4 regions of the Brevibacillus sp. BD137 genome follow, and region 3 is predicted to be linked to each of the others. Evidence: predicted binding sites of a transcription regulator. Region 3 holds the regulator's gene; each other region holds the start of a gene.

Region 1 (8,654 bases), on a different contig from region 3:
GGTTACCAGATCATTTCGTACATAGCCGCTCGTACCATCCGCTAAAGCCACACGATACCATACGCTTGCATTATCCATTGGATAGGTGTCTTTACTCTCGACAGATCGCAAATAAGGAACGGGATTGCCCCATACTTCTGTGCCATCCGCTGTCATACCGCCTGCGTTGGAATAGAAGAGCGACTCGGCTGGTTTGCCTTGGTAGTAAATGACTTCGCCTTCCGTCTCGTCGACGGCCTCACGCACATCATCAGACTCTTTTGTATAGCCATAATACGCCTGTTCGAAAACCGTATCGGACACATTAGCAACACCATACTTATTGCCTTGCCACACAGCACGAGTTCTCGACAGGACTGCCTGCGTTTTCAATGCTTCTATTGGCCAGCCTGGAGCCATTTCAGAGCCAACGACGCCATACAAATACTCTTCCATCGGAAGCTCATTTACTAGCGTTAAGTGACCATTGTATTCCGACAGCTCCATCTCTCCGCGATATGTGCGCTGCTCTCGTTCCACAACGCCAATCACCGTTTCATCGTCTGCTTTATTCGCGTCAACTGTCAGCTTAACTTGAGGGGAGAATACATACTTCCAAATCACTTCATCCGGTGATCCGTATACATCCTGCTTTAATATAACATATGAATGGCTGTCTGGCTCCTGATAGGAGAAAGAAGGGAATGCAGCGTTTGCTCTTCGTTTCAATTCTTTCACGGCATCTGGACTAACCTCATCACCGATCCAAACGGCATACTTTACTTTATCCCCCTCTGATACCATCACGGGATAAGCAGGAATACCCGCTGCTTCAAAGGACGCTTGCCATTCTTGCGCTTCCTTTAAGCTTTTGAATTTACCCGCTTCGAGTCGATGCGGGCCTTTTACCAGCGGATTCTGCCCGATTGCTTGGGCAACTGTTTTTGCCTGATTCGCAGCAGCCTGATACGTGTCGTACGTTCCGCTTACAACCTGATAGACGGTCTGACCGTTACGTTTTGCCACCTGGATCGAACCCTCGTATTTTCGTTGGCTCATTTGCTGTGCAATCTGCTGTGCGCGATTCCAGTCACCTGTTTCGGCAACGATCAGATGATATTCATCAACTCGGTAACGAGCTGCATCTCCCTTTAATTCGGGTAAATCTGTCTTGCCTTCGGGTCCATTGAGCACGACCTCCATTCCATTTGCAGCAGTTAGCGTAATGGAAGGAATTACTCCCCGATAGCCTTGTCCTGTGTCCACAAATAGCGCAACCCTAATATTGTCGCCGGCTGCCTGCGCTGGTTCATGTCCTCCTACGAGAACTACTGATAGCAGGCCCACCGAAAGGACTTTCCCCATCCATTTCTTTCTCATGTCGTCCATTGTCCTTTCTTCACCTGATTTTCAACAAAAATTGGCATGTCTTCCCACTTGTTTTTTCGACAATCGTCGGCTGATCTCCTGCCTTTTTCGTAAAATGGGACCAAACGCCCGCACACACAAAAAAACCACCGGAACGATGAGCTCCGATGGCCTGCACACTTGCTTATTTAAACAACCGAAATAGATACATGCCAAGAGACAGGACGATGCTAATCACAATACAAGTCACAATCGGAAAGTAGAATTTGACGTTTTCCTTTTCTACCACGATATCTCCCGGCAAACGCCCCAGCGGCAAAAATCTGCCTCCTACCTGCCACAACAGACCGATTATGATTAAAGCAGCACCACCAATAATAAGTAGCTTGGCTACAGGATTCACGATTTCATCTCCCGACCAAAGTGTTGGTACGCACTTGGGGTGAGTACACGCCCCCGGGGCGTCCGCTGCATAAAGCCAATCTGCATGAGGTATGGCTCGCAAACATCTTCCACCGTCTGTGACTCTTCTCCGATTGTTGCTGCGATCGTATCAAGCCCAACCGGCCCACCGTCAAAACGATCAATAATCGCTAGCAACAGTTTGTGGTCGATATGATCGAGACCGCAGGTATCTACTTGCAATCTTTCCAGCGCTTCTTTGGCAATCTCTGTCGTAATGACGCCTTCGCCTTTTACTTGGGCAAAATCGCGAACCCGCTTTAGCAAACGGTTTGCCACCCGGGGTGTTCCCCGTGAACGTCTGGCAATCTCCTCTGCCCCGCCTTCTCGAATGACGACCTGTAGGATGTCGGCTGCCCGTGAAACGATAAAGGTCAGTTCCGGGACTGTATAAAACTCCAGACGATTGACAACCCCAAAGCGATCTCGAAGCGGCGCGGAGAGCATTCCAGCCCGCGTCGTAGCCCCGACCAGTGTAAATGGCGGCAAATCCAAACGAACACTGCGAGCGCTTGGCCCTTTACCGATAATGATGTCCAGTGCAAAATCCTCCATCGCCGGATACAGAACTTCCTCGACGCTTCGGTTGAGCCTGTGAATCTCGTCAATAAACAGGACATCGCCTTCTTGCAAATTCGTCAAAATCGCTGCCAAATCACCGGGACGCTCAATTGCTGGACCAGAAGTCGTGCGGATATTCACACCCAGCTCATTTGCAATAATTTGCGATAGAGTCGTCTTCCCCAGACCAGGAGGACCGTACAGCAGTACGTGGTCCAACGACTCTTTCCGCATTTTGGCCGCTTCAATAAAAATTTTCAGGTTTTCCTTCACATGCTGCTGACCGATGTATTCGTTTAAATAGCGAGGACGGAGGCTCAGCTCCGCCGCATCTTCTTCCAAATTCATGTGCGTCGTAATGATCCGAGAATCCAAAATCCTACCCCCTCATGAGCAACGCAAGCCCTTGTTTGATGAGCTTTTCTACACCATCGCCCTCTTTTGATTTCTCAGACAGCGTGTTTCTGATTTTTTGCAGTTCACCATCAGAGTAACCCAGTGCAGTCAACGCATCGAGTGCTTCGTTCAGTGCAGACACAGCTTGCTCGCCTGCTGTCAAATCACCCGCTGCAACAGTCAAAATCGCAGATGGTGTGTACCCTACCAATTTATCCTTCAAATCGAGGATAATGCGCTGGGCTGTCTTTTTCCCAATCCCCGGAAATTTCGTCAAATAGGTAACATTCTCCTGTTGAACCGCCATCACTAGCTGCTCAGGCGTTGCAGCGGCCAGAATAGCCAATCCGCCCTTTGGACCAATTCCGCTAACATCAAGCAGCTTTCGGAACAAATCGCGTTCGTCACGGGTAGCGAAGCCGTACAGCAGGATGGCATCTTCCCGCACGTGGTGGTGGGTAAACAATTTGGTTTTGTTGCCTTCATACCGAACGAATTGGTACGGGTTTGGGCAAAACAGTCGATAACCAATTCCACCCGTTTCGATAACTATGTATTCCGAATCGAGATAACTAAGTGTACCTTCTACAAAATCAATCATTTCTTGACCCCTTCCGAAATGGAAATGAACGCTCGAAACTGTGCGTGCGTAATCGCAATGCCCAATGCGTCCGCCACGTCGTCAGGCTTTGGTACTTCTTTTAACCGCAATAGGAGCTTCGTCATTTCCTGTATTTGCTTCTTCTCTGCTCCCCCGTATCCAGTCACAGCTTGCTTGACCTGCATCGGGGTATATTCATAGACCGGCACACCAGCCAGCTCTGCTGCAAGGATAATAACCCCTCGCGCTTGACCAACAGTAAAGGCCGTCGTCACGTTTTTATTAAAGAAAAGCTTTTCGACGGACATTTCATCGGGACGATAGGTTTCCAGAAGGCTCTGCATTGCCTCAAAAATCTGTTTCAATCTAAGCGGTACTGGCAATCCAGCTTCTGTTTGAATGCTTCCATATTGGACGGGACGCAATTGGCTGCCCTCTTTATCCACAACCCCGAAGCCAACAATCGCAATGCCAGGGTCAATTCCTAAAATGCGCATAGTCCACTCTCCGTGAGCAAAGATTCTACTCTCTACTGTAACACAAAGCACCCAAAAAGCGAACGTGTATTTCCATTTCATATCCAAGTTCAAAAAGTCGACTTTTGAACAGAAATAAAAAAACCCGCTCCCTATAAAAGGAACGGGTTATACGGCGTCTGTTAGTGTTTGTTCATTCCGAATGAATCCGACACATCATGCTGCATGTGGGCATAGTCGTCTACGCCACTTTGCATGTGCTCTTTGATCTTATTGATCTGTTGGTAATTGAGCTTGTTGTGCCCCTGGTTCAACTGAACGTACAAACGCTGATGGAACTGGTCTTTGTAGCTACCTCTAGGCATGGTAGACATGGTCTAAAGACTCCTCCTTCGATCACCGTATGAAATCAGTATGGCGTAAGCGCAATGGTGTTATGATACCAAGATTTACGCCACATATGTCAGACGTCTTATTGAAACGATAAGCTGTGGAGGTGTTGGTTATTGCGCAGCAAAGTCCTTATTTTTTGTATCTATTTTCTCGCAATCGCACTGTCCATGCCATACTATGCGCTTGCCAAGATCAAGAATGACATCAAGGTCACCGTATCGGTGTCACCCGATTCCTCCTTCCAAACGACCATGTCCTTCCCTGATCAAAAACAATTTACGAAGCGGATATTGGGCTCTGCTATCGAAGTTGCCTCCTATAACCCACATTGGGTACGCGCTACATTGACCGTAAAAAAACGAATGTATGTATATGATCACGATGGTCAGCTTTATGAAAAAGAAATGCCACGTCGCTATGTGTTGGCAAATGATGTTCGCCAGCAGATCGAAGAAATGGTCAAGTCCGTAGAGGCAGTCCATTTTGCACAAGCCATTCCTTGGGAACAGGTGAAAAAAACGTTAAAACGGATGGAGTTCGGTACGGTAATTGATTTAGAGACAGGACAACGTTTTGATGTCCAACGCAGAGCAGGTAGTCGTCATGCCGATGTTCAACCGTTGACACGCAAGGATACACAGATCATGAAGAACATTTATCAGGGAAAATGGTCGTGGAAGCGCAGAGCCATTCTGGTTGAGGTAGACGGTACTTATTTTGCTGCATCCATGCACGGAATGCCTCATGGTGCTGGTGCGATTAAGGGAAATGAATTCCCGGGGCATTTTTGCATCCACTTTTTTGGTAGCTCCACCCATCGGCGCTCAGAGCCCGATCCCAGTCACAGCATGATGATTCTCAAAGCCTCTGGAGCACTTGCGACTACACTAAAAGGGGCGTCTCCTGAAGAATTGGTCGGCTATTTCCTCACCGCTCTGCATGAGCACGACACCCATTCGATGCGAATGACAACAGACGGTTTCACACTTCCAGAAGAACTTTCCGCGATCGAATCTGTTCGAACGTCAGAAATTGTCATCCCTTCAGACGAACGTGGTCCCCTCTTGATAGAGGTTCCTGTTCGGCTCGCGTACATCGCAGAGGAAGGCGGGAATTTTCGACGAACATGGAAGTTTCTTTTGCGCCGTGAAGTCCCGGGGGAACGCTGGAGAATCATTGCGGTTGAACTAAATCCGTAGCCATGGAAACAAAAATCCCTTTCCAGTCCATACGTGCTTGTTACACGAAAGGCTCGAAAGGGATTTCTTTTCGGTTTACCCGTATTCATTGTCCGCTCCATTGGTATTCGCCATAGGTAGACAATACACTGTTATACTCTGCCAAATTCCGAATGCGAATCCCCCGTTTCAGATTCTCCCATTCCTCTTTTGGCAGACTCGCTTCCATTTTTGCCGTATCGATTCGATAAAAGGTTTGCACGACATCTTGTTCAACAGGCAGACCATGAAACAGGGCAAGCATGCCGTCCGCAGCTATTCCGATATGTCCATTCTCCTTGCACGTAGGCGCTATATCCTGCTCGCGTTTCATTAAGAGCATCTTGACGGGCTCGGCTTGTACAATTTCCCATCCATTATAGTTGCCCATGGCGTCTGCCAGTTGATTCGGACGAACCGATACATGTTCTTCATCTCGCACCCCACACAAATAATGGCGAGCTAAAACCAGTTCGTACGAATTACCTGCGACTACATCTGCTTTACCAGTATGGTTCAGTAAGCGCGTAAGACCCGAATCGTTTCCATCTTTACCCAAAAATACGATACCAGCTACAACGCCTGTAACGAAAGCTACACCCCACGTCGCGTAAACCATCCACTTTTTCTTCTCAGTCAAATAGAACCCCTTCTTTTATAGGCTTTTCTTCCTATCATTACCACAAAGAAACAGGGGCATACGCGACTAAAGTGGGATTGACGTTATATTTTTTTACTTTTGTCAATACAAAAAATTAATATACTATTTCATCTAGCTATCTATCCAGCCTTCAAATCTAATGATAAACTATTTTTGCTTGGCATTATTGTAAACTTATGGAGGTCATTTCAAACATGAAAAAAACGAACAAAAAAATGCTGACTGCTTTTCTCCTCAGCACTTCTTTGGTTGTTGGCGCACTCTCTTTTCCTCTTACTCCTGTAAGCGCGCAAACAGGTTCTGTCCTCAAGCTCCGCCTTTTGGAAACGACAGATATCCACACCAACATCGTGAACTATGACTACTATCAAGACAAAAACACAGACGAGTTTGGCCTCGCAAAAACAGCGACATTGGTCAAAAAAGCAAGAGAAGAAGCGAAAAACAGCATCCTAATCGACAACGGTGACTTGTTGCAAGGAAACCCGTTGGGCGACTACGTGGCAAAAATTGACCCGTTGAAAGCTGGAGATACTCACCCTGCTTACAAAGCAATGAACCTGATGGACTATGATGTTGCCAATATCGGTAACCACGAGTTCAACTTTGGTTTGGACTTCTTGGGCACCAGCTTGAAAGGTGCGAAATTCCCTTATATTAATGCCAATGTCTATGTAGACGACAAGGACAAAAACCCTAACAATGACAAAAACATGTTCACTCCTTACGAAATCCTGGAGCGTACTTTTAAAGATGAGAACGGCAAAGATGTAAAACTCAAAGTAGGCGTAATCGGTTTTGTTCCTCCACAAATTATGCAGTGGGACAAGGCTAACCTGGAAGGAAAAGTAATCGCGAAGGACATCGTGGAAACTGCCAACAAATTCGTACCTGAAATGAAGAAAAAAGGTGCGGACATCATTATCGCAGTTCCTCACTCCGGAATTGGCCCTATCGAGGGTGGTCCTCAATTGGAGAACGCTAGCTACCAGCTGAGCAAAGTAGATGGTATCGACGCGATCTTGTTCGGACACTCCCACTCCGTATTCCCTGGTCCTGGATTCGATAAAATTCCAGGCATTGATGCAGAAAAAGGAACGCTCAACGGTAAACCAGCTGTTATGCCTGGCTTCTGGGGTAACCACCTCGGCGTGATCGACCTGACGCTGAAACAAGAAAACGGAAAATGGAAAGTAGCTGAGTCCGCTACGAAAGTTGTTCCGATTTATGACAAAGCAAACAAAGCATCCTTGGCTGATGCAGACAAAGCTATCGTAGAAGCAGTAAAAGAAGATCACGATAAAACAGTTGACTGGGTTCGCTCCGCTGTAGGGAAAACATCTTCCCCGATCTTCAGCTACTTTGCACTCGTGCAAGATGACCCATCTATCCAAATCGTAACCAATGCACAAAAATGGTTCGTTGAAAAAAACGTGAAGGGTACAGAATACGACGGCATTCCAGTTCTGTCTGCTGGTGCACCATTTAAAGCGGGCGGCCGTAACGGAGTGAGCTACTACTCCAATATCCCAGCTGGTACAATCGCCATCAAAAACGTATCTGACCTATACATCTACCCGAACACATTGAAAGCGGTTCTGGTCGATGGTGCTACGGTGAAAGAATGGTTGGAGCGCTCCGCTGGTCAGTTCAACCAAATCGATGCGAAGAAAACAGATGAGCAACCACTCATCAACGAGTCTTTCCCAACGTACAACTATGATGTAATCGACGGTGTTACTTATCAAATCGATGTTACGCAGCCATCCAAATACGCTGTAGATGGAAAAGTAGCAAACAAAGATGCAAACCGCATCAAAAACCTGTCTTATAACGGCAAACCAGTAAAACCTGAAGACAAGTTCATCGTCGTAACCAACAACTACCGTGCAAGCGGCGGCGGTGCGTTCCCAGGTCTGGATGGCAAAAACATCGTAATCGATTCTCCAGATGAAAACCGTCAAATCGTAATCGACTACATCCTGAACCAAAAAAATATCGATCCAGCAGCAGACAATAACTGGTCTTTTGCTCCAGTAGATGCGAAGCTGAACGTTACCTTCACTTCTTCTCCTGACGCGAAACCATTCGCTGAAAAAATGTCCCATATCAAGTTCATCAACGTATTGGAATCTGGGTTTGCGAAATTCTCTATTGATCTGTCCAAGCCTGCTTCCAAGTAAGCTTGTCAACAAACACAAACATCCCTCTTGAAAGAGGGATGTTTTATTTTATCCGACTATCCAACAAAATGGTAATGCCCCCACGGAGAGCGCTGGAAGATTCGTTCTCCGTCGTTTAAAAAGCGTTGGCGATTTGCCATCACTTTGCCTTCCATTTGGATCAGCTGCATGACGCCCTTCATGTGGTAGCCTGGGCGCTGACTATACAAGCCCGTTACCTCCCGCAAGAAATTATCCGGATAGCGAAGCAATTGATGAACAGCCCAAATCTGCGTATCAGACAAATAGTTGACGTTACTATAGGCTTCCATCGCTTCTACAAAGGAATCCATGCGGTACTCCTGCATCAATAGCATC
Region 2 (6,129 bases), on a different contig from region 3:
ATTATAGACATTTCCAGAGTGAGCTTTAACTTTCGTGAAATATATCTCAACTTTATTAGAAACACTCAAATAATGCTCTTTATATTGTTTGGTTCCTACCTTTTTTGCTTCCCACGCATTCGTACACCATTTTTCAATACCCTCATAATCATAAATAATATTTAATGATTTTACAGATTGCTCTAAGGCAAAATCCATTGCCATTTGTGCACCAATAATTTCTCCTGCGACATTTCTCATATCGACAAGGGTGGGATCATTTCCATTAGATTGAAGTGTAATCTTCTCACCGTTAAACAATATGACAACCCCAGATCCATACGAATTCGAAATGGAGTCAAAGCTCCCATCCACATATGCAACCATCTGGGCTTCAGGGTTTTCTTTCAATTTATTGTCTTGTGATCGGTAGGAATCTAAATAATCTTTGGCGTCACTTATATTACTGAAGCTCTTATATTCTGCACCTGAAAATCCTTTTATTTGTTTTTCACATTCACTCCAACTTTGGAAAATGCCGGTTTTCCTGCCTTTTTTCACGGCGTATACTTTGCTATTCTTCTCCAATGTAGTACCCCTTTGTTTTGACATTAGTACATCTATTATCAAACAAATGTTGTCAGTAACCTACACAATTCGATCATGTTATTTCGACACAAAACGACAAAACCTCCTGATCAGTGATCAAGAGGCATTGTTAGAAGCTTGTAAATACTTCATCGATTACTGCGCACTATCTTCCCAAATATAGTTGGTCTATTGGTTTCAAACTGATGAATAAGGTCTTCTCCAAAAATGCTAATTGATTGTTCCCAGGGATGCCCTAAATATCCCCACTTAAACTCTTTATTCAAAAAGAAGTAGTAGTCACCATCTGGGTAAAACCCTATCCTAATACTTGTATTCTCTAGATATGGATTGTAGAGATAGCATTCGTGGTGCCAATCCAGTGCGTAGATATATTCGTCAGACCCAGTTACCGCTCTAAGGTTGATAATACACTTCTCCTCCAGATCATCGATATCGTCATCTGTATATTCAGTAATATCAAATGTAACAAAAGGAACTGGTATATGAAACGAAGGCCAATCACTGCTATTGATACTTGGTTTGAATTTGAAATCCTTATAAAATTTATCCCAAACCAGGCGAAATTGCTCATCCGACAATGGAATCCAATTATCCATTTTACATCTCCCCTAGATTAAGTCTTGATCCATTTCTTTTTTACTGAAAGTCCAAATAATTGCAAGGGCAGCTGATCTTCAAAATTACTACCTATTTTTCCTTCCTGAATCTTTTCTTCCAGTTTCCGCAGCATAAGTTCCACGTTTGTTAGTTCTATCCGATCTTCATTGTCTCTATAGTCCTCGTACTCAAGCTTTCCAGTAATTCTGATCTTATCTCCTTCTATAAAGCTCAATAACCTTTTGGCTTCTTCTCTTAATAACTGACGTACGCCTTCATTGATAATCAGTGCTCCATAAGAACCACCTATTAATGTAAAAGACAGGCCTAAGAATCGCAGGAATCCATATCCATCACAATAGTACTCATAAATGTTATCCAATACTTTATCTATATCATGAGTATCACTAGCTACTATTTCAAGTTCCTCTTTGATTCTTCGGAACTCAAGATCTCCAAAAGGTATCACCGGCGTTAACATTTGCTTCAGGTCTAGATCAATATATCTCCCCTTGAAATCTAAGCTGATAAGCTCCAGATAGAAGGCGCGCCCAACATGCTCTTCAATCTCCGGAGTCACATACACCCATTGCTCGAAGTCCTCTATGGTTAGTTTCTTTTTTAAAACCTCGCTAAATTTTATCTGAATATCGATAAGATTCATTTGCTGAGCCCACCTTTCCAGCTCAATTTATTACAGCAGGCGATGCTGTATTAGGATCTCACTAGCAATCACATCAATCTCCTCTTGTGATTGCCTGTTTGAAAGGATTATAAGCTCATCTTTTAACTCAAGAACCAATTCTGTAGGCCAATGTTTCACCAGTCCTATCAATATCCAATAAATCCACAATTCATCATTGCCGAGTAAAACCGGTTTTAAATGAGGAATGACCATCTCCCTCATTTCAACCAGTATTTTTGCGATTACTTTAGCACCCGGCCAGTTCATATCTTGTAACCACATTAGAAGACTTGGTATATGCCCTTTTAAACGTTGATGCTCTATGCTAGATAATACTACTGCGGCATTATCCCAATATGATTTATCGAAAGGTTGTATTAACATGTCCAAATATTCTTCTGAAGCATGTTTTAGTTTTTCGATTGCATCATTTTGAAGTATTTCGGAAGTATCCAAGTGTAGGAATTGAATAAGTTGTTTTATACTCTCTGCTTCGTTTTTAAATGACGGTAGTTTCTCTTTTTCAATGTTATCTGTTAACAAACCAAATTTTTGTTCATTACACCATATCGGTTTAGAAAATGTGATCACCTTCATTTCCTCACCTGAGGGAGTATTTTCTAGTTTAACCGTATAGAACAGCTCGTTTATTTCTAAATTTGATTTCTCCTGTGGTTCACCTATCGTTTGATATATTTCTCCACTGACTCTAATACTGCCGTTTTCATTGTTTCTCCAACGAAAAGTCTCTAACTCACATAACTCATAGTGAAAGAATGCAATCCATCCTGTTCCGTCTGGTAAGAAAGCAATCTCTGTGTCTTCCTGAGCACCCGGTCCATACATCACATCGATTGACCATTTCCCAATCATCATATATTTCTCCTCCAATTGGTCATCCATCCAGAAATTATACAATTTATTGTCACTAGTAAGAAGACTGAACACATGGTAGGATTATGAAACAAGAACAAACGTTCCTATTCGAGGTGATTAGATGGACTTATCTTACACCCCTACCCCACTTGAAACCTGGATAAGTCAATTTTACAAACAGCTAGGAATAACCACACCTGAAGAACTAGATGAACAATGTATAGCTAGATCACTAGGCATCCATCTCTTTTACAAAGAGATCCCATCAATGGCATATGAATTCGGCCGCTTCAAAAGTATAACGATAGACAAAAGACTCCCTTCACTTGTGCAAAGGGAGCATTTTTATCATGAGCTTTGTCATATCCTCCGCCACTCCGGACGTCAGCTAATGATGCCCGCCGCCTTTCGTGAACTACAGGAGTGGGATGCAAGGAATTTCACAAGATATGCTGCTTTACCCCTACATATGTTGAAGAACTATGATTATAAGCAACCTGAAATACTAGATATCTTATCAGAGCAGTTTAAGGTGACACCAGATCTCTGTATAGATAGGTTAAGAAGAATACAAGAAAAGCAAAGATATCTTGTTATCTGACATCGCAGATGCATTGAGTAGGGATATTTCCTTATCTTTTTACAGCATCTTAATTAAAATTAAGCCAAATATCCTATCACTCGACAAAATGCGACTGAATTTGCATTATTTAACTGTTAATATTTGTCTTGGATAGTATGATTTAAATTCTTATGAGAATATTCATCAACTTTCCTAGAGTTACTTAAGATACCAGCAAATATTCCCCAAGTTTCTAGATTTAATGTTGAAGTATCTTAGGGCATTCACAGCACATGGATTGTCACACTTAAGACTCTTTTCAACGTGACTTTGCTATTGCTGTAGGACATTTAACAGGAGGAAAATGCATGAGTTTTGCTGATCTTGATCAGAAACAAATAGAAAACCTGCTGTTCTTTTTAGACAAGGCCGATCAACATGAATTAAACAAATTTAAGTACAAATATGCCGTCAAACCTGGTCGGAATACAATGAGTTTTAGAGAAAATACCCTTAACAATGTAATGACAGGGTGTATTCCCTTTAATGAATTTATGGATTGGCTTTCACATATTTATCTTGAAGGCAATAATATGCTTTTTGTATATGAACCTAAGGACATTAATGTATTCGACCACAAATCAATAGATGAAGTGTATAGCATTGCTCTTAAAGCTAAAGAACATTTATATAACATCAACGTTGATAACCTTGATGAAATAAAACTTGTTAATGTTTGGCGTGATACTCCGAATCAACAGCTTATTTTCACCTTCGCTTCACCAGCTCAAGTAATGGTCAAAGAAAAAGATCCCGAAACGGGGATGAGTGCTTTAGTAAACAAAAGTGACATTTATCTCTCTTACTTTGTTATGGATTACTCACTTAAACACTTTGTATTGATGATGCATCCAACTGAGAATCTTGTTTCTATTTTGGGCGAGCAGAAGAAAAAAGAATGGGATGACTTGATTTGGATTCTGTTGCGGGCTTTTAGACTATCTGTAATAAACTTCGAAATCAATAAACCCGAGTGGATTTTTGAAACATTACATGCGATGACGGAGGAATATTTTCATCATAACAATCCAGTGATTACTGAAAAAATAAATGAATTTCAGGAAAAACTAATAAGAGATATAACAGATCAATTAGTAAATAGTGATACCGCTTTTAGCAAAAAAACTGGTCATGCAGCTCGTTTTAGCAAATCTTTACTGCGCACTTATGAAAACGAACTTATTGTTGCTTATGGACCTGTTCAAAAAGAGCTAGATTTTGAAATTTTTCTACATAAATCTGATAAAGGCACGACTGAATTCAAAGCGAACTCTAGAGGAAAAGCATTTGTTTTTGCCGAATGTGCCGATATTTTGAGATTAATGAAGGAAAATGGTGAAATTGCAGCACTTGGCATAAACTATAAACTAGACGATAATGGTTATAAAAGAGCCTTTCCATATCTAATATCAATACGGGATAGGTACTACTCTCTACGGCGGACTACTACTGCAACTACAGTAAAGGAGGTTGTTGACGGTGTTATACGAAAGCTTAATAACTATAAACAAGAAGTACAACCTTCCTTTACCGGTATTGCAGAAAATGAGTGACGAATTGTCCGCCATTAGACCAAACGATATAATTTCTCCTAGAGTACTTTCCCGAAATGTGAAGTTACCTAAAAACACGGTTGAGGACATTCTAATGAACCTATCTTACAACTCCTGCTTAGGAGTTAAATATATGGTTTTTTGTAAAAACCCTGACGAGGATATGGTTCACGCTCATGAGTTTTCAAGTAAAAAAGAACTATCTATCTTTATTATGCAAAATGGAAATAAATGCCCCCTTTGTAATGCGCCATTACATTTTGAAGATATTAGAGTTGCTTTCTTGATGAAAGAGCAACCGTTAGTTTAGGAAAAAACTATGCGCAGAGAAGATACCATTTCTTATAATCGATACATCAACGAAGCTCCTGACAATGAAGTTTGGAGGCCAATTACATCCACTGACGAAGTTCAAGAATTTGATAAGCTGCTTCAGGCCGTAGAACGTTCATTTACTTCTAATAACAAGAAGGAAAAAGGAGATGCACTCGAATCCCTTATGACCTTTGTCTATGATCGTTTTGAATGTGCTATTGTACGGTCTAATGTTATTCAGGGAGATAATCAAATAGATCACTTAATTGAATTTGTTGATGCTACCACTCCAAGCTTTATTCATAATTACATCGGGCTTAGAATCATTGGAGAATCAAAGAATCATAAAAAATCTATTGATGTACGTGAAGTAGCAGATCTTGCTGAATTGCTTCGATCGAAACGGGCTAGACTGGGAGTATTTTCATCCGCTAAGTCATTTAGTTGTGGTAAAAAGAATAATTATTGGCAATTTGCAGAAGGAAAACGCAGAAAGCTTGCCTTAGCCCGAAATGAATTTGTAATTGGGATTACATTTGATGAAATTAAGACTTTAAAAACAAACAATTTCTATACGATTATACGACAAAAATTTTTCAACTTAATTGATGAAGTAAATGATGACTTTATTGACTATTTAGAAGATAGTATAAGTGAATCTTACCCTAGAAGACTTTTAGTAGGTCTGGACCAACTTCAGAAAAATGGAATTCTTACTGAAGATGAATATCAAATTGCAAAAAAAAGACTGTCTTTTAAATACGGGGAAGTTTTTCAAAATTAATTGCCAAACCAATTGAGGATTGGCTTTAATTTTTCTAGAAAAACAGAATATATGTTCGCTATCTTTGAACATTACTACTCTTTTTTTAACATATTGATCTAATTCT
Region 3 (8,654 bases):
AAATGCTGAATGCCGTTTTTTCAAAAGGAGGAGAGAACCATGTCGGTTTGTAACTATGATCCCTAGATCAAGATTTTGCGGGAGGAATAAAGTGAAACATTACGGCAAGCTCCGCGCTGGCTCCTTTAGCTACTAACATGCAGCCGTGGCGTTTTTTCGTTATCGACAAAAAGATAGTTATATAAAACACAGCAGGAGAGTGAATGATGAAGAGAACTTGGAAAGTTTACGTTCTAGCCTTGATCAGCTTTTTAGTTGGAACATCCAATTACATCGTTTCCGGAATATTAGACCGGATTGCAGAAACGTTGGGAACAAATGTTGCGGCAGCAGGTCAGCTCATTACGGTTTATTCCCTGGCCTATGCGGTCGGCACTCCTATTTTGATGGCGCTGACGGCCAAAATGGACCGACTTAAGCTCCTACTTTATTCGCTGGGCCTCTTTATTGCCGCAAACCTGCTGACATTTATAATGTCTGACTTTGGTTTCTTCATTACCGCGAGAATCATTACGGCGTTAGGCGCCGGGGTGGTCACAGTTAACGCGCTCAGTATCGCCGCCAAAATTGCTCCGCCAGGTAAGCAGGCCAGCGCCATCGCGAACGTCACCATGGGCATTACCGCATCGCTCATCATCGGCGTCCCGCTGGGCAGAATGATAGCCTCTGCTTTTGGCTGGAAAGCGGTATTTCTGGCCATTGCGATTGTCGCGGGCTTGGCCATGCTTGTCATTGCTGCAGTTATACCACGTATGCAGGGCGACAAGCCTATCCCTCTGATCAAACAATTTGCTTTGTTAAAAAAACCTCAGGTTTTGGTTGCTTTAGCGATTACTTTTTTCTGGTTGGGAGGATATTCCCTCGTCTATACTTACTTATCCCCTTTTCTGCTAGAGGTAACTCATTTAAATGAATCATTGATTAGCGCAGCTCTGTTCGTGTTCGGCGTTGCCAGTTTGATTGGCTCGAAAGTCGGCGGCTACAGTGCGGATAAACGGGGCATCAAATACACGCTCGTTTCTGGGATGGTGCTTCACGTCATTTCGTTGATTTTGCTATCTTTAGTCGGACAGTCGGTCATTCCCGTATTCGCCATTTTGATCCTCTGGTCTTTTGCCGCTTGGTCATCCGCTCCCGCGCAGCAATTTAACCTAGTTTCGCTTGTTCCTGAATCCACGGGCGTCATGCTGAGCTTGAACAGTTCCATGATGCAGCTTGCCATGGCTGTCGGCGCAGGAATTGGCGGGCTGATCGTTAACCGTGTTTCTTTAGCATCCATTACCTGGTTCGGCGTACTCGGCGTACTCATCGCCATCATTGCTGTGTTTGTATTGTCCAGAATGGCATCACGGCATTCGGTGGTTCAATCAGTGGAGTAAAGTGATCTTTCATTTCTTTACAAAAAAGCAGACCGCAAATGAACGGCCCCCCAATTGTTGGACGCAACAATGCGGTGTGGTTGTTAAGGCAACGAAAAGTACATATCGATGTAGATAAATGAACGTAAACTATCGGGGGAACGATGCTACAATAAAAAAACGAGACGCGGCTACCGGCATGATTCGGTAGCCACGTTATACTCTAGGGGGAGTTTCCATGCTACTTCGAAGATTTCATGAGACGGATATTGACCAGATCATCACTTTATTTTATGAGACCGTACATACTATAAATAAGCAAGACTACACGCAAGAACAAGTAAATGCTTGGGCTTCCCTAGCGGATTTGAAGCAGAGGAAAGAGGTCTGGTTGAAAGCTTTAACGAGTAATATTTCCTATGTTGCTGAAATGAATGGTTATATCATGGGCTTTTCTGACATGAGTGTACAAGGTTACCTGGATAGATTATTTGTTCATAAAGAGCATCAGGGGCAAGGAATTGCTTCAGCATTGGTAGACACACTTGAATCTAAAGCCAAAAAATTAGGTCTAATCGAAATAGAAACCGATTCGAGTATTACCGCTAGACCTTTTTTTGAAAGAAAAGGGTACATCGTAGTAAAATCGCAAATCGTTGAACGCAATAGCACTAAGCTGATGAATTTTCGAATGAAGAAAAGTTTATGCTAACGAGAGACGAAAGCTGAATACAAAAAAACAAAAAGTCGGTAATCCTGAGAACAGGAAGCTGGTTACGTCGGCCAGCTGAGTGCCCTGATTACTCTTTAAATGAAACCATAGTAACATTCTGATCTTTTTCGTTCACCGTTAAAACAACCTCACTTGCATAGCGTGAGAGAAATACGAGAAAGGGGGATTCTAGCAGGTCGTCACTGAGCACCCAGTTCGTGGGGGATATGGAGACCTCGTCACTTGTTTTGAATGGTCTATTCATAAAGTCCCAGAGCCTTTTGTGATCGGGTTGGGGAAGGTAGGTAGTCTGCTTGAAAAAGGAATCCCTGTCTATTTGGAACAGCTTTATGCTTAGTCGATTACTACGCTCACATTCTCCCTGTAGATAAAAATCGCTTACCAGAAGATCAATCTTACTTGTATGTATGACCGATTCGATAAAAGAACTCTTTATATTCGGCTTTAAGTCCTCCAGCCTGATTTCCTCCATCTTTCCATTCGTGTATATTCCCCGTACGTTAGTAAACAGGCTTGTGAAATTGACGGAAGCATACGCTTCTATCTCGGGATCGTTGTGGGCCGCAATCCGATAAGCAGTATGCTCATGAACAACGAAAGGGGCGATGGCCCATTGCAGGACGATATCATGGATAAAATCGGGAGGCTCCTGAAGCCCACTTGACTCGAATCTCTTAAATGAGAGGTCGACGTTTGTTTCTATCCGATTCTCTCCAGTGGGGAACGGTATCTCCATCAGCCAATTCATATAGTATGCCCTCCTTAATGATCGGTTGCAACGCCAGTCGCTGTTTACCCCTTATGATTCCAGCAAGTTGATAGATTTGCTAGCAGATTAATCCTTTCGTAGGAGCTGAACTCTTTGGCGTAATTCCTGTTCGGTCAACGACTCCAAATGCAACAAGGCCTCATACGGATCATCACCTGGAATATGAAAGTATCGAGCAAATGCAGGTTCTGTTTTGAGGCCGTCTTGCTTCAGAGCCCTGATATGTATACACGCATCCAAGCCCCCTATATGTAACAATCGTGCTTCGATGTCCATATGACGATAGGCGTTTTGCTTTTCGACTGCAACCGGTTGAGCAAACAATTCAAACCAAAAGCCAGCTGTGAAAAACGAAATAACGCACGTGGGAATCCCTTTGAGATCAAGTTGTGTCACTTCAAAGCTGGTTGAGCAGCCAAACGCTTTACGAACAACCTGCTCAAACTGATCCAGATCATGACTCTCGCAAATAATATCCAGATCGCTTTGCTCAACATCAATGTCCAATGGGATGGTTCCGGCAAGCACTGGACGGTAATCGGCTAGTACTTCCATGATATGCGTCTGTTGAATCGCTTTCCATGCCGTTTTTTGGCGCATCGTTCCTCTGCTCAAGTAAGAGAGATCATGCCAATTTTTCATGAAACTACCCCCATGTCTACTTTCTTTTAAAATAGTGTAGACAAAAGTGAATAAGCGCGCAACGAAATTGGTAATCACTCGTATACCTAAATGAAGGGAGTGTAGTGGATGGAAATATTTTTGTGGGTCGTGGTTGTGTTATTGTTCCTGCTAAGCATCGCAGGAATTTTCTTACCCGTTTTACCTGATACGATCTTGTTGTGGGGGGGCTTTTTGCTCTATCACTTTTTCATTGCAGATCCGGGAGCGGGATTGCCGGCATCCTTTTGGTGGGGAATGGTCGTTCTAAGCATTCTGCTTTACGGTGCTGACTTGCTGACGAACATGTACTTCGTGAAAAAGTACGGGGGGTCCAAGTGGTCGTCCATTGCTGCTGCTGCCGGAATTATCCTCGGGATTTTCGTTTTCCCACCGTTTGGTATGCTGATCTTGCCGTTCGTATTCGTCGTTCTCGTAGAGTTGATGGTGCAGAAGCAATCGATGGAGCGAGCAGTGAAAGCGGGGGTAGGCTCACTGATCGGATTTTTGGGCAGTGCGGTCGTAAAAGTCATCTTGCAAGTTACGATGATCATCTGGTTTTTTATCGCCAGATAACAGATAGAAAACAAAAAGGACAGCCGAGGCTGTCCTTTTTTACGTGGAAACTAGTGAATGAGGCGATAGACACCAATGACTTTACCAAGAATGGTGACATGCTCCAGAATAATCGGTTCCATCGTGGCATTTTCCGGTTGGAGACGGAAGTGGTTCTTTTCTTTGAAAAATCTTTTGACGGTCGCTTCATCTTCTTCTGTCATGGCTACGACAATGTCACCATTGTTCGCTACGTGCTGTTGGCGAACAATGACGTAGTCTCCGTCGAGAATCCCGGCATCAATCATGCTATTCCCGGAGACGCGCAGCATGTAGACCTTGTCGGAAGTCACGATATTGTCTGGAAGCGGGAAGTATTCTTCTACATCCTCAATGGCTGTAATGGGTTGTCCAGCGGTTACTTTTCCGATTACTGGCACACGGACGACAGAGTCTTCGAAATTGTCTTGAAAACGATCTTCATCTGAAAGCAATTCGATGGCGCGAGGTTTGGTAGGATCTCGACGAATGAGGCCCTTTTTCTCTAAGCGTGCCAAATGACCATGTACCGTTGAGCTGGAAGCGAGTCCAACTGCCTCTCCAATTTCACGTACAGAAGGCGGATATCCTTTATCACGAACTTCCTTTCGTATGAACTCGATGATGGCTTGTTGTCTACTCGATAATTTTGACATAGAAAGACACCCCTGATTTCTCGAACATATTTTCCTATATTATACCATGGGAGCTTGCGTTCGACAAACATAAGTTCGTTTCGTTGTTGACATGAACATATGTTCTCATTTATTATGAGCTTACAAGAGAACAGAACGTATGTTTGCAAGGAGGCCATTATCATGAATTCATCGACAGTACGTAATCGTTTCGAGAAAAAAGAAGAACGTCGTGTTCGTTTTGGTATCACGAGAGGTCAAGCACTCTTGTTTCTTATTACATTTACTCTCTTTTTTTACTTGTTGACCGAACTAGTGTTTGCTGCTTCGCCAATGGACGAGCCACAAGGCATAGAAGTAACCGTACAATCCGGAGATAGTCTATGGTCGTTAGCTGTTCGCTACTCAGATCAGCATACGGATGTTCGTGACTATATCATAGAAATCAAGGAAGCGAACGGCTTGGATAGCAACTGGATTTATCCGGGTCAGACTCTGATCATGCCTGATATGCCGTAAGTGTTCGGCTGTCTTGCGAGATCATTCGAATGTGGTATAATGAAGCGGCACTACTACAGAGTGGGAGGAACCAGCAGTGGTATCTGACGCAGAAATTAAACGCATTAACGAATTGGTCAAAAAATCTCGCGAAGAAGGTTTAACCGAAGAAGAAAAGCTCGAGCAAAAAGCATTGCGCCAAAAGTACATTGACGCCGTTAAGCTTTCACTGAGAGCAAATTTGGATTCCATCCGTTATGTGGAAGACCTTGAAGAAAATAAGCCAAAACAGTAAGATAACAATTACTGATACGACAGACATCCTCGCTTGACGCTAGGGTGTCTTTTTCTGTGACATACATAACGCTTTGATAGCCAGGGAGGGATAGCGATGGCGTGGATAGCTGTGGCGGTTGGCGGAGCAGTTGGCTCTCTTGTGCGCTACCTATTGTCTTTACTCGCAAATCAGCCGGAATGGCCGTGGGGAACCTGGATCGCCAATGTTTGTGGATCCATGATCATTGGCATCTTGTTCGTGCTGGGGAAAGAACGTGGCATTTTATCTCCAACACTCTATCTCTTATTTGCAACGGGTGTCATGGGAGGATTTACGACTTTCTCTAGCTTCTCCTTGGAAGTGGTCACTTTTTGGGGAGAAGGACATCTGTTGCGGGGCACATTATATGCTCTTCTCAGTTTGGGAGTCGGTCTACTTTCATGTGCGGTTGGAATATGGCTGGCCAGGCAATGGTCCTGATACGTTCAAATACACGATACATGTGAGGGGGAATGAAGGTGAGTACACAGCATCGTGATTATGAATGGGAACAAAAAAAGCTGGATGAAACCATTTCAGCTATTGATGAAGAAATGGAGCAGCTTCGCAATGAAATTCGCGAGGCAACCGATGACTATGTGAAACAGGTCGTTAACTCTAAAAAGGCAAAGGATTTGCGCTATCTGGAAGATCAGGGGCGAGAGAAGCCTTATTTCGGCAGAGTGGACTTCTTGAAGGATGAAATCTACGAGCTGGATCAGGTCTACATAGGAAAACGGGGAATTGTACGCAGCGATACATTTGATTCTGTCGTCGTGGATTGGCGTGCGCCTATCGCCAGTCTTTATTATTCTGGTGAGAGCAAAGACGCGTTTTATCGGATGGGGCGCGAGATCGTGCGTGGTGAAGTTCGATTAAAGCGTAATTTTGCGATTGAAGACGGAAAGATCGTCGGCATCTATGATGGAGCGGTAAAAGAAACAATTAACCGCGAAATGGGGCATCCTGACGAGTTTTTGCAGGAGGGCTTCATCGATGAATTTTTGGCAGCCAATCTAAATCAGGCGAACGATAGCAGGCTAAAAGACATCGTCGCTACCATTCAATCCGAGCAAAATGATATTATTCGGGCGGAAAAAGAACGGCCCATTGTCGTGCAAGGAGTAGCGGGGAGCGGAAAAACGACCATTGCGCTGCACCGACTCTCCTATTTGATTTATAACTTCCAGGATTCCATGATGTCCAAAAAATTCATGGTGTTTGCGCCAAACCGGATGTTTCTTACCTATATATCCGAGGTTTTGCCGGAGTTGGGAGTCGATGACGTTCAACAGTCTACCTTTGTAGATTGGGCAGCGCGTCTCGTGAAGCCTCTGCTACCAAAAGGATGGAGAATCGTGAGTCCGGATAAGCCTCTTCAATTGTTCTTCGAAGAGGGGCAGGACGAGCGCCAGAAAGAAATGACGCGAAACAGGCTTCGCTTCAAAGGATCGCTCGCTTGTCGGGAGGCGCTGGAGCAATACATTCGGCATATCGTCGAAACGAGAATCCCTTTTAAGAAACTCAGCTTTTTATACAACAAAACAAAGCAAGTCTTTTCCATTCCGGGTGATTTTATTCGCCAATGCTTCTTGGAGCAATTCGCCAATATGCCGTATCATCGACGAGTAGAAGCGCTTCGCAAGCATTTAAAACAAGAAATGAACAAGCAATTATTTGCCCATTTACGAGAACGAAAAGTCGATTTGGACAAAGAAGGCTTGTACAAATTCGAGAAAATGCTGGAGCAAATCCTGGATACGTACCTGACTTCGTTTCCGAGACTGGAAATCTTCACAGCTTATCGCGAGCTGATTGCTGATGAGGAATTGCTGCGCAAACTCGCACCTGCTGACATTTCAGACGAAGTTGTGCGTGATGTGACTCAGTCAAGTGCTGCGCTGTTTGCAGAGGAGAGATTGGAGCCCGAAGATATCGCGCCATTGCTGTACTTGCAGCATATTGTGGAAGGAATGAATAAGGCGGAGCATTTTGATCATACGGTCGTGGATGAAGCACAAGACTTGAGTGCGTTAGAAATAGCTGTCATCGCATTGGCAACCAAGCGAAACTCGCTCACGATCGTGGGAGATATTGCGCAAGGCATTCATAGCTACCGAGGAATTCATGCCTGGGAAGAGTTGACCAAGGGGATATTTGCACAGCTGTTACCTTCCTATTATACGTTGTCGCAAAGCTATCGTTCGACAATTGAGATTATGCGCTGTGCTAACGAAGTGTTGCGGCAAATTGAATTGCCCGAGACGGTATTGGCAAAACCGGTTTTGCGTCATGGTGAAAAACCAATCATGGTCAAGGCTCGTTCAAGAACGCAACTGTGGGAGGACATCTCTTCGCGTGTGGCAGACTACCAGTCGGAAGGCTTCAAAACGATTGCGATCGTGGCGAAAACGATCCTAGCGAGTAAAAAAGCACATAAAGGCCTGCAAGGCAAGATAGCTGATCTGACTCTGTTAGGCAGCAAGGATAACCAATTTCCGGGGGGCGTAACCGTCATGCCTGCTTTTTTAACAAAAGGCTTGCAGTTTGATGTGGTCATTTTGCTTGATGTGGACGCCTATCAAAATAATGAATGGGACGCGAAGCTATTGTATGTCGCGATGACACGTCCAGTCCATCGCCTTGTTATGACGCAGGTTGATGACGTTTCTTCACCGCTGCTGAAAGGTTTACCGGCAGTGCTGTACACCATGGCTACTGACGAATAAGAATTTACTCATCAAAGAAAACCCTCTGCCTGTAAAAAAGCAGAGGGTTTATCTGTATCATGCTTAGTGGTCACCTGTGTTACCTTTAGAAGGGTTCGTAATCACAAAACCTTCTTCTGGCAAGAAGAGGTAATCAATGACGACGCCATCCAGCAATGGCTCATCCTTTTTCACGATCACATCGATCTCTTTGTCGGTAGAGATCACAACATCTTCTTCTGTTGGCTTGTCCAGAGCGAGTCCGTAATGTGCATGATCACCGTGAGCGTGCGTAATATAAACGCGCAGTTTCAATTCTTTGTCTTCTTCTTGCTCGATGATTGGAGCCAATTGCTTGGCAGCGTTACGAGTGATTTTTAGTT
Region 4 (8,654 bases), 200 kb from region 3:
GAGAGTACCGTGAGAACCAAAATGACATTAGCGATGAGCATAACGCTAGGTAAACCAAAGCTAAACAAGATGTACACACTCCTACTCGTTACAACCTTTGAAAGTGAAAAAACTAGTTCTCCTCAGTGACAAGCATGATCGCAAAGCCATCATAGCCCTTGCTGCCAACTGTCTGTACAACGGTTCCACTAACACGCTTTTCTTCAGCTACCAAATCGGTGAATTGACGTACGCCGACAATATTGGGATCCGTGCTTGTTTCGTCCACGACTTGACCACTTCGTACAACATTATCCGTGATAATCACAGTACCTTTGCGAGAGAGCTTTAATGCCCATTGGAAATAGTCGGGGTTTCCTTTTTTATCTGCATCGATAAAAATAAGATCAAAAGGTCCCTGATTTTCTTTGTGTAGTTGGATGAGAGAATCCAGGGCAAGTCCGACCTTCACTTCTACGATTTGATCCAGTCCTGCGCGAGTAATATTCGATTGTGCAACTTCTGCATGCTTTGGATCATATTCAAGAGTAATGAGACGACCGTCCGCAGGAAGTGCGCGGGCTAGCCAGATGGTACTGTATCCACCGAGAGTGCCAATTTCCAAAATCGAACGAGCGCCTTGAATCCGTGCTAACAGATGAAGGAATTTACCTTGATTGGGTGCTACATCAATAGCTGGAAGACCTGCAGCTGCGTTCTCTTGAAGGACTGTGTCTAGAACGGAATCGGCTTCCAGTAGTTTATCCGTAAAATAGTGATCGACCGCTGTCCATTGCTCTCTATTCATGATCTCAACTCCTCAAGAATTTACAGGGATATCATAACACGATTAGCAACTTCTGGCTGGCTTTTTTGTAACAATTAACACATTTCAGCGGAGGGATTCTATGGTCGATCAAGCTCTAAAGGTAAGATTTTCACCTGTTACCATAATTTTCGCATAGCGTGAACGCTGAATTTTCATGATAATAGAAAAGTAATCCAAGCTAACTAGTATAATCCAACCTTGGGGATATTATTTTACGCGTCCGACTAATTGAGGCAGTCTAAGTCGGCGCCATTTTTTTGTTCCATCTATAGGTAAATGTGCCTATTATTGTTCGTTGTCAACAGAAAATAAGTCCTATATGATTATATCATTCACGTATGACATACGCGTACTACCCCGTACGCCCCAACCACTTTTTGTTGGTTGGGATTTTTTTTGTTCCGTTTCATATCCAGTTATCTCCTATCGCGTTTCGATGCGATTTTTAATATCCTTGTACATAGGACTTGAAATGTTCTTGGGGTCCGCGGTGACTCAAATTATGCAGAGGAGTCACCGCTTTTTTTTTACATACTTCCTCCGTTCAAGGTCAAGCTAGTAACAGGTGATCTTGGTCAGGAGGTGTTTTGTGTGCGCGCAACTTTCGTGGTGCTGACACTGGCTTTTGCTTTAACCGTAACGGGATGTACGAAGCAATCTGGTACGGAAACGAAGAAATCTGGTACAGAGACGAAGCAAAAAGCGGAAGCGGAGCCGTTGTGCATGCCTGTTCCCGTGAGACATTATCAATGGGAAGAGCGAGCGAGATCGATTACGGCTAGCGTGAAGGGCATAGACAAAATCGTGGTTGTGCAAATCGATAAAGAGCTCGATGTGGCTATTCAAGTAACGAATTTTAATCGGTTCAAGCTGGAATCGATTCAAAAAGAAGTCGGAAAGAAATTAAAAGAGGCCTTCCCAGATGCCAATATTCATGTGACAGCTGACAAGCGATTGTTAAAAGATTTGCAAAGGCTGAGTGACGAACGGTGGCCAACCGATGTAAAAGAGGCATGCCAGAAGAAGAAATCCTTAAAAGAAATTGAAAAGAAAATGAAGGGCTAGCCCATTTCCCAAACCTCACACACTGCATGGGTAGAGTGAGGTTTTTGTCGTTTGATTTGACAGAATGATGAATAGAAAATGAAGGTTCTGTGATCAATGAACAAAGAAGGACTCCCTGACTGGGAGTCTATATCAGCTAGTAGTGATCACGATCGTAATGATGAGCGCGTTCTCGATCTCGATGGAGATCGATGCCGCGTAATTCACCCTTGGCTTTTTCCACAAGGACTTGATAATCTCTTACCACTTCCGTCAAGGTCGTAATGGATTCCTTATAGTCGGGATCATTACAGATTCCATCTATCGCTCGATGGAGGTGATACATCTTATCTTCGGTTTTTCGGATAAATTCTACCCAATCCATTCCGTTCATAAAATACCTCCTTTCCGTCATAGGCTTTACTCCCATGCGCGAAAGTATGCAAGGTGAAAATGCGAATAAAATGATGTGTATGCAATCTAATAATGAACTTTGGTCTTGTAACAATAATCCGTTCATGATAACATACCTCACATCACTAGCATCAAAGGACGAGACTTGAGGTGTATCAAATGAATGGGTTAGCCAAACTGAATCGATTTCTTGAGAAAATCATGCCCATACTAACGCCGAGTAGTGTTGCTATTGGCGTAATAGCCGGGACACATTTGCAACCGTTTGCTTTTTTGTCTCCTTGGGTGTTTGCCTTCATGACATTTACCGGCAGTCTGGGTTCAGGATTTAAAGAATTTGCAAAGGTACTGACCAGACCACTCCCTTTAATTGTCAACTTGTTGATTCTTCATGCACTTATGCCGCTTGTTGCCTGGTCAATGGCTCGGTTGTTTTATCCAGATGATATCCATGTCATCACGGGCTTTTTGCTGGCGGCCTTAATTCCCACAGGGATCACGAGCTTTTTGTGGTCATCGATTTATTTCGGGAACATCGCCCTGACGCTATCCATTATATTGTTGGATACGATGCTCTCTCCATTGATTGTTCCGTTGGGGATGTCCTTGTTTTTAGGGGCAACCGTCGAGATGGATTTGGCAGAACTGATGAAGGGTTTATTTTATATGATTGTGTTGCCGTCGCTAGTTGGTATGCTGCTCAATCATTTGTCAAAAGGGAACGTCAAAAAAACGTTGGCACCAAAATTAGCGCCATTTTCGAAGATGGGAATGGGTGTTGTCGTTGCGATCAACAGCTCGATGGTTTCGTCTTACTTTCATATGATGGACGCTAAACTGGTGGGAATGGCAGTCCTTGTACTGGTAGTAGCCATTTTAGGTTATTTGATGGGGTGGGGGATCGCAAAGCTGTTCGGGTGGGAGCGCGATGTGATTGTCACGTTAACCTTTAACAGTGGAATGCGAAACATTAGTGCAGGGGCAGTGATGGCGATCACGTACTTTCCGGCGCCTGTTGCTCTCCCAGTTGTTCTCGGTATGCTTTTTCAGCAAATACTCGCTTCTACCTTCGGAAAGTTTTTGGAGCTGGTCGAGAAAAGACCGCAACCTCAACCACAGGAACTATCAAGCTAAAAGTAAGAGCCGTTTTCCAAAGCCACTGGGAAAACGGCTTTTTTCTTGGTACAACCTGAGGATAGGAGTGGCTAAAAAAAGAGTTGCGAACTTATGTTCGCATTCACTATAATGTAAGTACAACTTCCCACACAAGGATGAGGATTTGGATGTAAATGTTCGTAAGTAGGCGGGTGGAAAAGCGTGGCTAACGGCAATCTTGAAGTAACGCACGAAGAAAGAGAGGCATTTATGTACATGCTGCGAGATTCGGGTAGAGAGAATTATCCCTTAAATGTGAGCTGGTGTGTGTCCTTTGAGGGGGAGCGGGGGAATACATGCAGCATGTGGGGTGTGGTCAAATGGGTAGACCCGAAGGCGAGACGTGTTCAATTAGCGAACCAAACGGGGAGTCAATGGATCGAGATGGAGAAAATTATCCATGTACATGCATAGGTGTACGTACGGAGACCTTACATGAAAATCGATTGTATTCTCTCCACTTCGTTTTTTGACCCAATGATTGGGTCTTTTTTTTTTGCTTATGTACCTTTCTTCGGATATGGCTTCGCATCCGCTTGAAACAACTTGCTCACCATTCCATAAAGACGACCTGACATGTTAGGAAAAACGAAGGAGTATTCATTCGCTCCTTGATTCAGCAAAACGATCGGTGCTTCCACGATGTAGGGGATTTTCATTAGATCGAGCATCTTCTTATATTCTTCTACCTTGGAATGGTTGACCGTATAATAAAATGATTTAGAAAAATTCATGCGAGCACGCTCCTTTTCCTTATTGTAGCATATCCACAGGTTGACGTATAAGTAAACATAATAAATATTATGTAAACCCAATGTAGTTTCCTTCTCTTTAGGAAGAGAGAAGATTCACAAAGACTTCTACCTATGATAAAATAAAAGACCGAAATTTTACCAATAGGAGAAAAATGATGATAATCAGCCAGCAACTACTTTCTGTGAACGGGTTATCCTACACGATTCGCTCTGCAATGGAAACAGATGCACAACAGTTGTCGGACCTTCGACTGCAAATCGATGGGGAGACTGAAAATTTGGACAGAGAAAGAGGAGAGGCTTTCATCGATGGGCAAGGATTCGAGGACATCATCAAAACGGATGCAGAGAGCCCAAGAAATTTGTTTTTAGTGGCTGTTGTTCAAGAGCGAATTGTCGGGTTTTCCAGATGTGCAGGTGTTTACTTAAACAGATTTGCGCACAAAGTAGAGTTTGGTGTATGCGTATCACAAGATTTCTGGGGTTATGGCATCGGGAAGAATCTCTTGCAAGAATCGGTTGCCTGGGCAGACGCCAACCACATTACCAAAATGACGTTGAATGTAATGGAAACGAATGAGAAGGCAATTGAGCTGTACAAACGGTTTGGTTTTGAAATCGAAGGAGTACTCAAAAACGACAAAGTTCTTTCCGATGGCAATTACTACAACACCATTATTATGGGAAGATTCAAAAATGATAGGAGCGTAACATGACGAGAAAACGAGCGAGAGAATGTGGAGTATTGATTGGGACGGGGATCCCAGGTGCGTATAATGCAATTACGGATGTAAAAGGAGTGAGGGTCGGACACAAAACAATTAACAAGGAAGACGTTTGTTCGGGTGTCACGGTGATCGTTCCCAACGACGGACATTTGGAGGGGCAGCATTTTCCTGCTGGTTTTTTCTCCTTTAACGGTACGGGAGAGTTTACAGGAAGTCACTGGATAGAAGAGACGGGTACGCTGGTGACACCCATCGTATTTACGGGAAGCCATCTGCTAGGATTGGCACATCATCATCTTGCTCGTGCGACGAGAAAAATCGAGGGACTTGAACCGTTTTCTAACGGAATCGTCGCGGAGACATGGGATGGTTGGTTAAGTGATCTCGAAAAGACGCAGATTCAGTATGAGGATTTGGAAGAAGCGATTGTAGAGGCTCGTACAGGACATGTCGAGGAAGGCAATGTGGGCGGAGGTACCGGGATGATCTGCTTCGAATTCAAGGGCGGAATCGGAACCTCCTCACGCATCGTCGACACTGAATGTGGAACTTTTACTGTCGGGGCGTTGGTGCAGACGAATTTTGGCAGGAGACAGGATTTGAACGTGAATGGCATTCCTGTGGGCCAGCTGATCTCCGAAAATGAAGTTCCTTTGCCGTGGGTAACACCTGAGAATGATGGTTCTTTCTTAGTCACGATTGCGACAGACGCACCTCTCTTGCCGACACAATGCAAGCGCATTTCCAAGCGAGCGTCACTCGCGATGGCACAGCTCGGCGCGATTGGTGAGGAGGGCAGTGGTGATTTCTTTCTGACCTTCTCCACAGGAAATTGCTATTCATATGGCGACGAGCAAATGAGCACAGTGAAAATGTTTCCGTCCGAACAACTGGATGCACTGTTTGAAGCAGCGATCGAAGCGGTCAAGGAAGCGATCCTGAACTCCATGTTGATGGCGGAAACGATACAAGGGCAGAAAAACAGAACCGTACATGCATTGCCACTAGATCGTTTCGTAGAAATCATGTCTCGTTAAATGAAAAAACTCCGCTAATCGCAAGCGGAGTTTTGTTGTCTGATCATTTGTGTTAAACAATTGTTTAACTACTGAAAAAGCTACGGCTGGAGCGCTTTCTTTTATAATGAGAGCTGCCGTAATGGGAATGTCCGTACCGATTGCTGGAGCTGTACTTTCTGCGATGCTTGTAATCGCTGCTGCTGTATTTCCGGTGCTTATGCGAAGATGAGTGATTACCGAGTAAATTTTTTAAAAGCTTCTTGAGCATATCAATCACTCCTAGTTAGGTTGGAAGTGTATTACGTATAAGTATATACGAATATGTTGAAGAACCGTTTCATTATTTTTCTGCGTTTTCGTGAAAAGCTGGACCGATCAGATCGATCCGGTTCGTCCATATTCCCCCTGTAAAGCTTTCAGGCACCCGTTTTAAATCATTCGGGACATCAAAGCCTTGTGACACCTCTCCACTGCCTGCGACTAGGATCACGCGGGTGTCTTTTGCTTCCATTCTAGCCATGAACCGATTCGGCCAACCCCAGAGCCATGGGGCAATCTGATCAGGAATATGTAATTGGGTTTGTGCACAGGCCTGTGGTACATATCCGGACCAACCTGCAGCGATGTACGGGATCAGGCAGCTTTTCATTGTTGCCATTGACATCACACGCAGCTGGGGCAGTTGTTGTTTCAATGTCTCGATGGGCTCGTCACCGCCATAAACAGAGAGTTGTGCCAGTCGTTTTGCAGGCAAGGTCGCCAAAACATCCGCCAACGCTTTCCCCTCGAGTGGGTCATTGCTTTTGATATGGATAAGCAGCGAGCGATTAGGGAATGTTTGTAGCACATCATCGAGCGAAGGCATCATGCCAATCCCTTTTCCACGGAAGGGAAAGGTTTTCCCATCATCCGCTGTATAATGGTAGCCAATGTCGAGCTGTTGTAATTCGGCCAAGGTATAATCTCTCGTGACACCAGTACCATTTGTCCGACAGTCAAGCGTCCAGTCATGAAACACAGCGAATCGATTGTCTTTGGTCCATTGTACATCAAGCTCAACAACGTCCGCGCCTGCATCAAAAGCCGCCTGCATGGACGGAATTGTATTTTCCAGGTACGGATGCTCCGGTGGATAAATCCGTTCCGCCGTACAAGTTTCGTTGGTGATGTTCTCCATATGAAAGGTTTGCGCCATTCCCCGGTGAGCAAGTAAAAAAGGCTCGCCTTCTGGCTCTTTTGCAAGATAAGAGCTGTTACCCAGAAACAGGAAAGCGATGAAAAGAAGAGGAATCCAGATGCGTTTTCGCTGGAGCCAGTTCTTTCGAGGTTGATTTCGTTGTTTTGACATGATGGAATACCACCCCTTCCTTAAAATGCTCTGTTCATTGTAGCAAAACGCAAGGGAGGAAGGTACATGCTTTGGGAGTAGGGCTAGGGGCTTGGCATCATTCGAAAAGACTGGCACAATAGACGGAAGATAAGATGTATCCTTGAAGAGCAAGGGGAGGTTCCATGAAAATAGCTTTACATCAAATCGCTTATCAGATCGGCATGCACCCAGCTGAGATGGCGAAGCTTGTCTACGATGGTGAAATAACGGGAGAGGTACCTGACCGCAATCCGCAAGCGAAGGATGCCTGGGTGGATTTGCACTCTCTGCGTAACTTCGTTCAATGGCGATACGATCAGGGGCAAATGGAGCAGATGTTCTATGATAAAGCTATGCGTCACCTGAACAAAGCAATGCCTAAAAAATAATCGAATGTGGGGGAGAAGCATGCAAGACTCAATCATTTACTGCATGGTACCAAAAACATACTGGGAAAAGTGGATGGAAAAAGATCACTACTTACCGCGCGATTACGAGCAAGAAGGCTTTATTCACGCGTCAAAAGGGGACGAGCTGCTTGAAAAGGTAGCAAACCGCGTCTACGCACAGTTTGACGAGGAGTTGTATGTACTCGTTGTCGATGAAACGAAAACGACTTCGGAAGTCAAATACGAGGCTGCGAAGGATGGATTGTTGTATCCGCACATCTATGGACCGCTGAATCAAGAGGCGATCGTGGATATAAAGCAAATGAATCGGATAGACGGTCAGTGGCGTCTGGGAACGTCTATCCGCTAATCTCTACCATTTAAACCATTTGAGTAGCGCAAGCACTTCTTGACGCTTGGCCTCAGGTAGCTTGTCGAGTCTGCGCAAGAGAAGATCGATTCGCATGCGCTGTTCCACTTCGGATTCAGGTACCTTCTGCCCCTTCACCCATTGTCGTTTCAGGCGGACGGGATCGGTATCAGAGATGATCCGAAGCAGCTTTCTTTCCAACAAATCTAAGGAAGCCATAGGTGAAACCCTCTTTTTCGTTTAATCCGTTTCTTCTATTATAACACGGGTACATAAAGAAACCATGATTGGCGCACAATGGTAAAGGTGTTGAATATAACCCTTTGTAGGAGGCGTATCGATTATGGCGAAGCCGGATGACCGTTCTGACAACGCAGCAAAGCTTCAACAGATGATTTCCAATACGGAAGAGAACATTCGTGAGTCCGAAGATTACCTGACGGCTCATGCTGGAGAGATTTCTGCAGAGGAAAAAACAAACCTCGAGGCGAAGAATCATCGTCGTGAAGAAAGCATCGAGGGATATCGCGCAGAAATCAAGGATGAATCTACGCAGGCATAACCTTGCTACCAAACGTCTGGCGCCAACTATGCGTCAGGCGT

What was found. Region 3 encodes LexA, which represses DNA repair genes until DNA is damaged. Its sites were predicted from a motif close to CGAACATATGTTCG; they were not measured.
Region 1: a site for LexA is predicted at 3,924-3,937, ahead of ruvC (crossover junction endodeoxyribonuclease RuvC). Genes of this name have one in related genera too.
Region 2: a site for LexA is predicted at 2,841-2,854, ahead of ODZ53_RS01140 (ImmA/IrrE family metallo-endopeptidase). Genes of this name have one in related genera too.
Region 4: a site for LexA is predicted at 3,487-3,500, ahead of ODZ53_RS05635 (YolD-like family protein). Genes of this name have one in related genera too.

What each region holds. Positions count from the first base shown of each region.
Region 1 is NZ_JAOTNO010000006.1:69,269-77,922, forward strand. It holds gene ODZ53_RS15175 (SpoIID/LytB domain-containing protein) at 1-1,368, opposite strand, end outside; gene ODZ53_RS15180 (DUF2905 domain-containing protein) at 1,532-1,750, opposite strand; gene ruvB (Holliday junction branch migration DNA helicase RuvB) at 1,747-2,745, opposite strand; gene ruvA (Holliday junction branch migration protein RuvA) at 2,750-3,367, opposite strand; gene ruvC (crossover junction endodeoxyribonuclease RuvC) at 3,364-3,864, opposite strand; gene ODZ53_RS15200 (hypothetical protein) at 4,026-4,217, opposite strand; gene ODZ53_RS15205 (hypothetical protein) at 4,350-5,435, shown strand; gene ODZ53_RS15210 (BofC C-terminal domain-containing protein) at 5,521-6,093, opposite strand; gene ODZ53_RS15215 (bifunctional 2',3'-cyclic-nucleotide 2'-phosphodiesterase/3'-nucleotidase) at 6,309-8,297, shown strand; gene ODZ53_RS15220 (phosphotransferase) at 8,354-8,654, opposite strand, start outside.
Region 2 is NZ_JAOTNO010000001.1:198,068-204,196, forward strand. It holds gene ODZ53_RS01120 (ribonuclease H1 domain-containing protein) at 1-567, opposite strand, end outside; gene ODZ53_RS01125 (DUF2716 domain-containing protein) at 717-1,187, opposite strand; gene ODZ53_RS01130 (hypothetical protein) at 1,205-1,852, opposite strand; gene ODZ53_RS01135 (DUF5071 domain-containing protein) at 1,883-2,749, opposite strand; gene ODZ53_RS01140 (ImmA/IrrE family metallo-endopeptidase) at 2,871-3,350, shown strand; gene ODZ53_RS01145 (hypothetical protein) at 3,680-4,924, shown strand; gene ODZ53_RS01150 (hypothetical protein) at 5,058-5,234, shown strand; gene ODZ53_RS01155 (hypothetical protein) at 5,244-6,023, shown strand.
Region 3 is NZ_JAOTNO010000002.1:684,954-693,607, reverse strand. It holds gene ODZ53_RS06465 (MFS transporter) at 207-1,379, shown strand; gene ODZ53_RS06460 (GNAT family N-acetyltransferase) at 1,597-2,070, shown strand; gene ODZ53_RS06455 (hypothetical protein) at 2,159-2,839, opposite strand; gene ODZ53_RS06450 (DUF4269 domain-containing protein) at 2,927-3,502, opposite strand; gene ODZ53_RS06445 (DUF456 domain-containing protein) at 3,611-4,096, shown strand; gene lexA (transcriptional repressor LexA) at 4,147-4,770, opposite strand; gene yneA (cell division suppressor protein YneA) at 4,933-5,268, shown strand; gene ODZ53_RS06430 (DUF896 domain-containing protein) at 5,345-5,542, shown strand; gene crcB (fluoride efflux transporter CrcB) at 5,639-6,004, shown strand; gene ODZ53_RS06420 (HelD family protein) at 6,043-8,292, shown strand; gene ODZ53_RS06415 (HesB/IscA family protein) at 8,356-8,654, opposite strand, start outside.
Region 4 is NZ_JAOTNO010000002.1:483,439-492,092, reverse strand. It holds gene ODZ53_RS05655 (O-methyltransferase) at 113-787, opposite strand; gene ODZ53_RS05650 (YhcN/YlaJ family sporulation lipoprotein) at 1,400-1,873, shown strand; gene ODZ53_RS05645 (hypothetical protein) at 2,010-2,246, opposite strand; gene ODZ53_RS05640 (bile acid:sodium symporter family protein) at 2,426-3,400, shown strand; gene ODZ53_RS05635 (YolD-like family protein) at 3,584-3,835, shown strand; gene ODZ53_RS05630 (hypothetical protein) at 3,922-4,155, opposite strand; gene ODZ53_RS05625 (GNAT family N-acetyltransferase) at 4,332-4,892, shown strand; gene ODZ53_RS05620 (P1 family peptidase) at 4,889-5,941, shown strand; gene ODZ53_RS05615 (hypothetical protein) at 6,006-6,191, opposite strand; gene ODZ53_RS05610 (glycerophosphodiester phosphodiesterase family protein) at 6,264-7,271, opposite strand; gene ODZ53_RS05605 (hypothetical protein) at 7,436-7,681, shown strand; gene ODZ53_RS05600 (DUF952 domain-containing protein) at 7,701-8,051, shown strand; gene ODZ53_RS05595 (hypothetical protein) at 8,055-8,270, opposite strand; gene tlp (small acid-soluble spore protein Tlp) at 8,395-8,613, shown strand.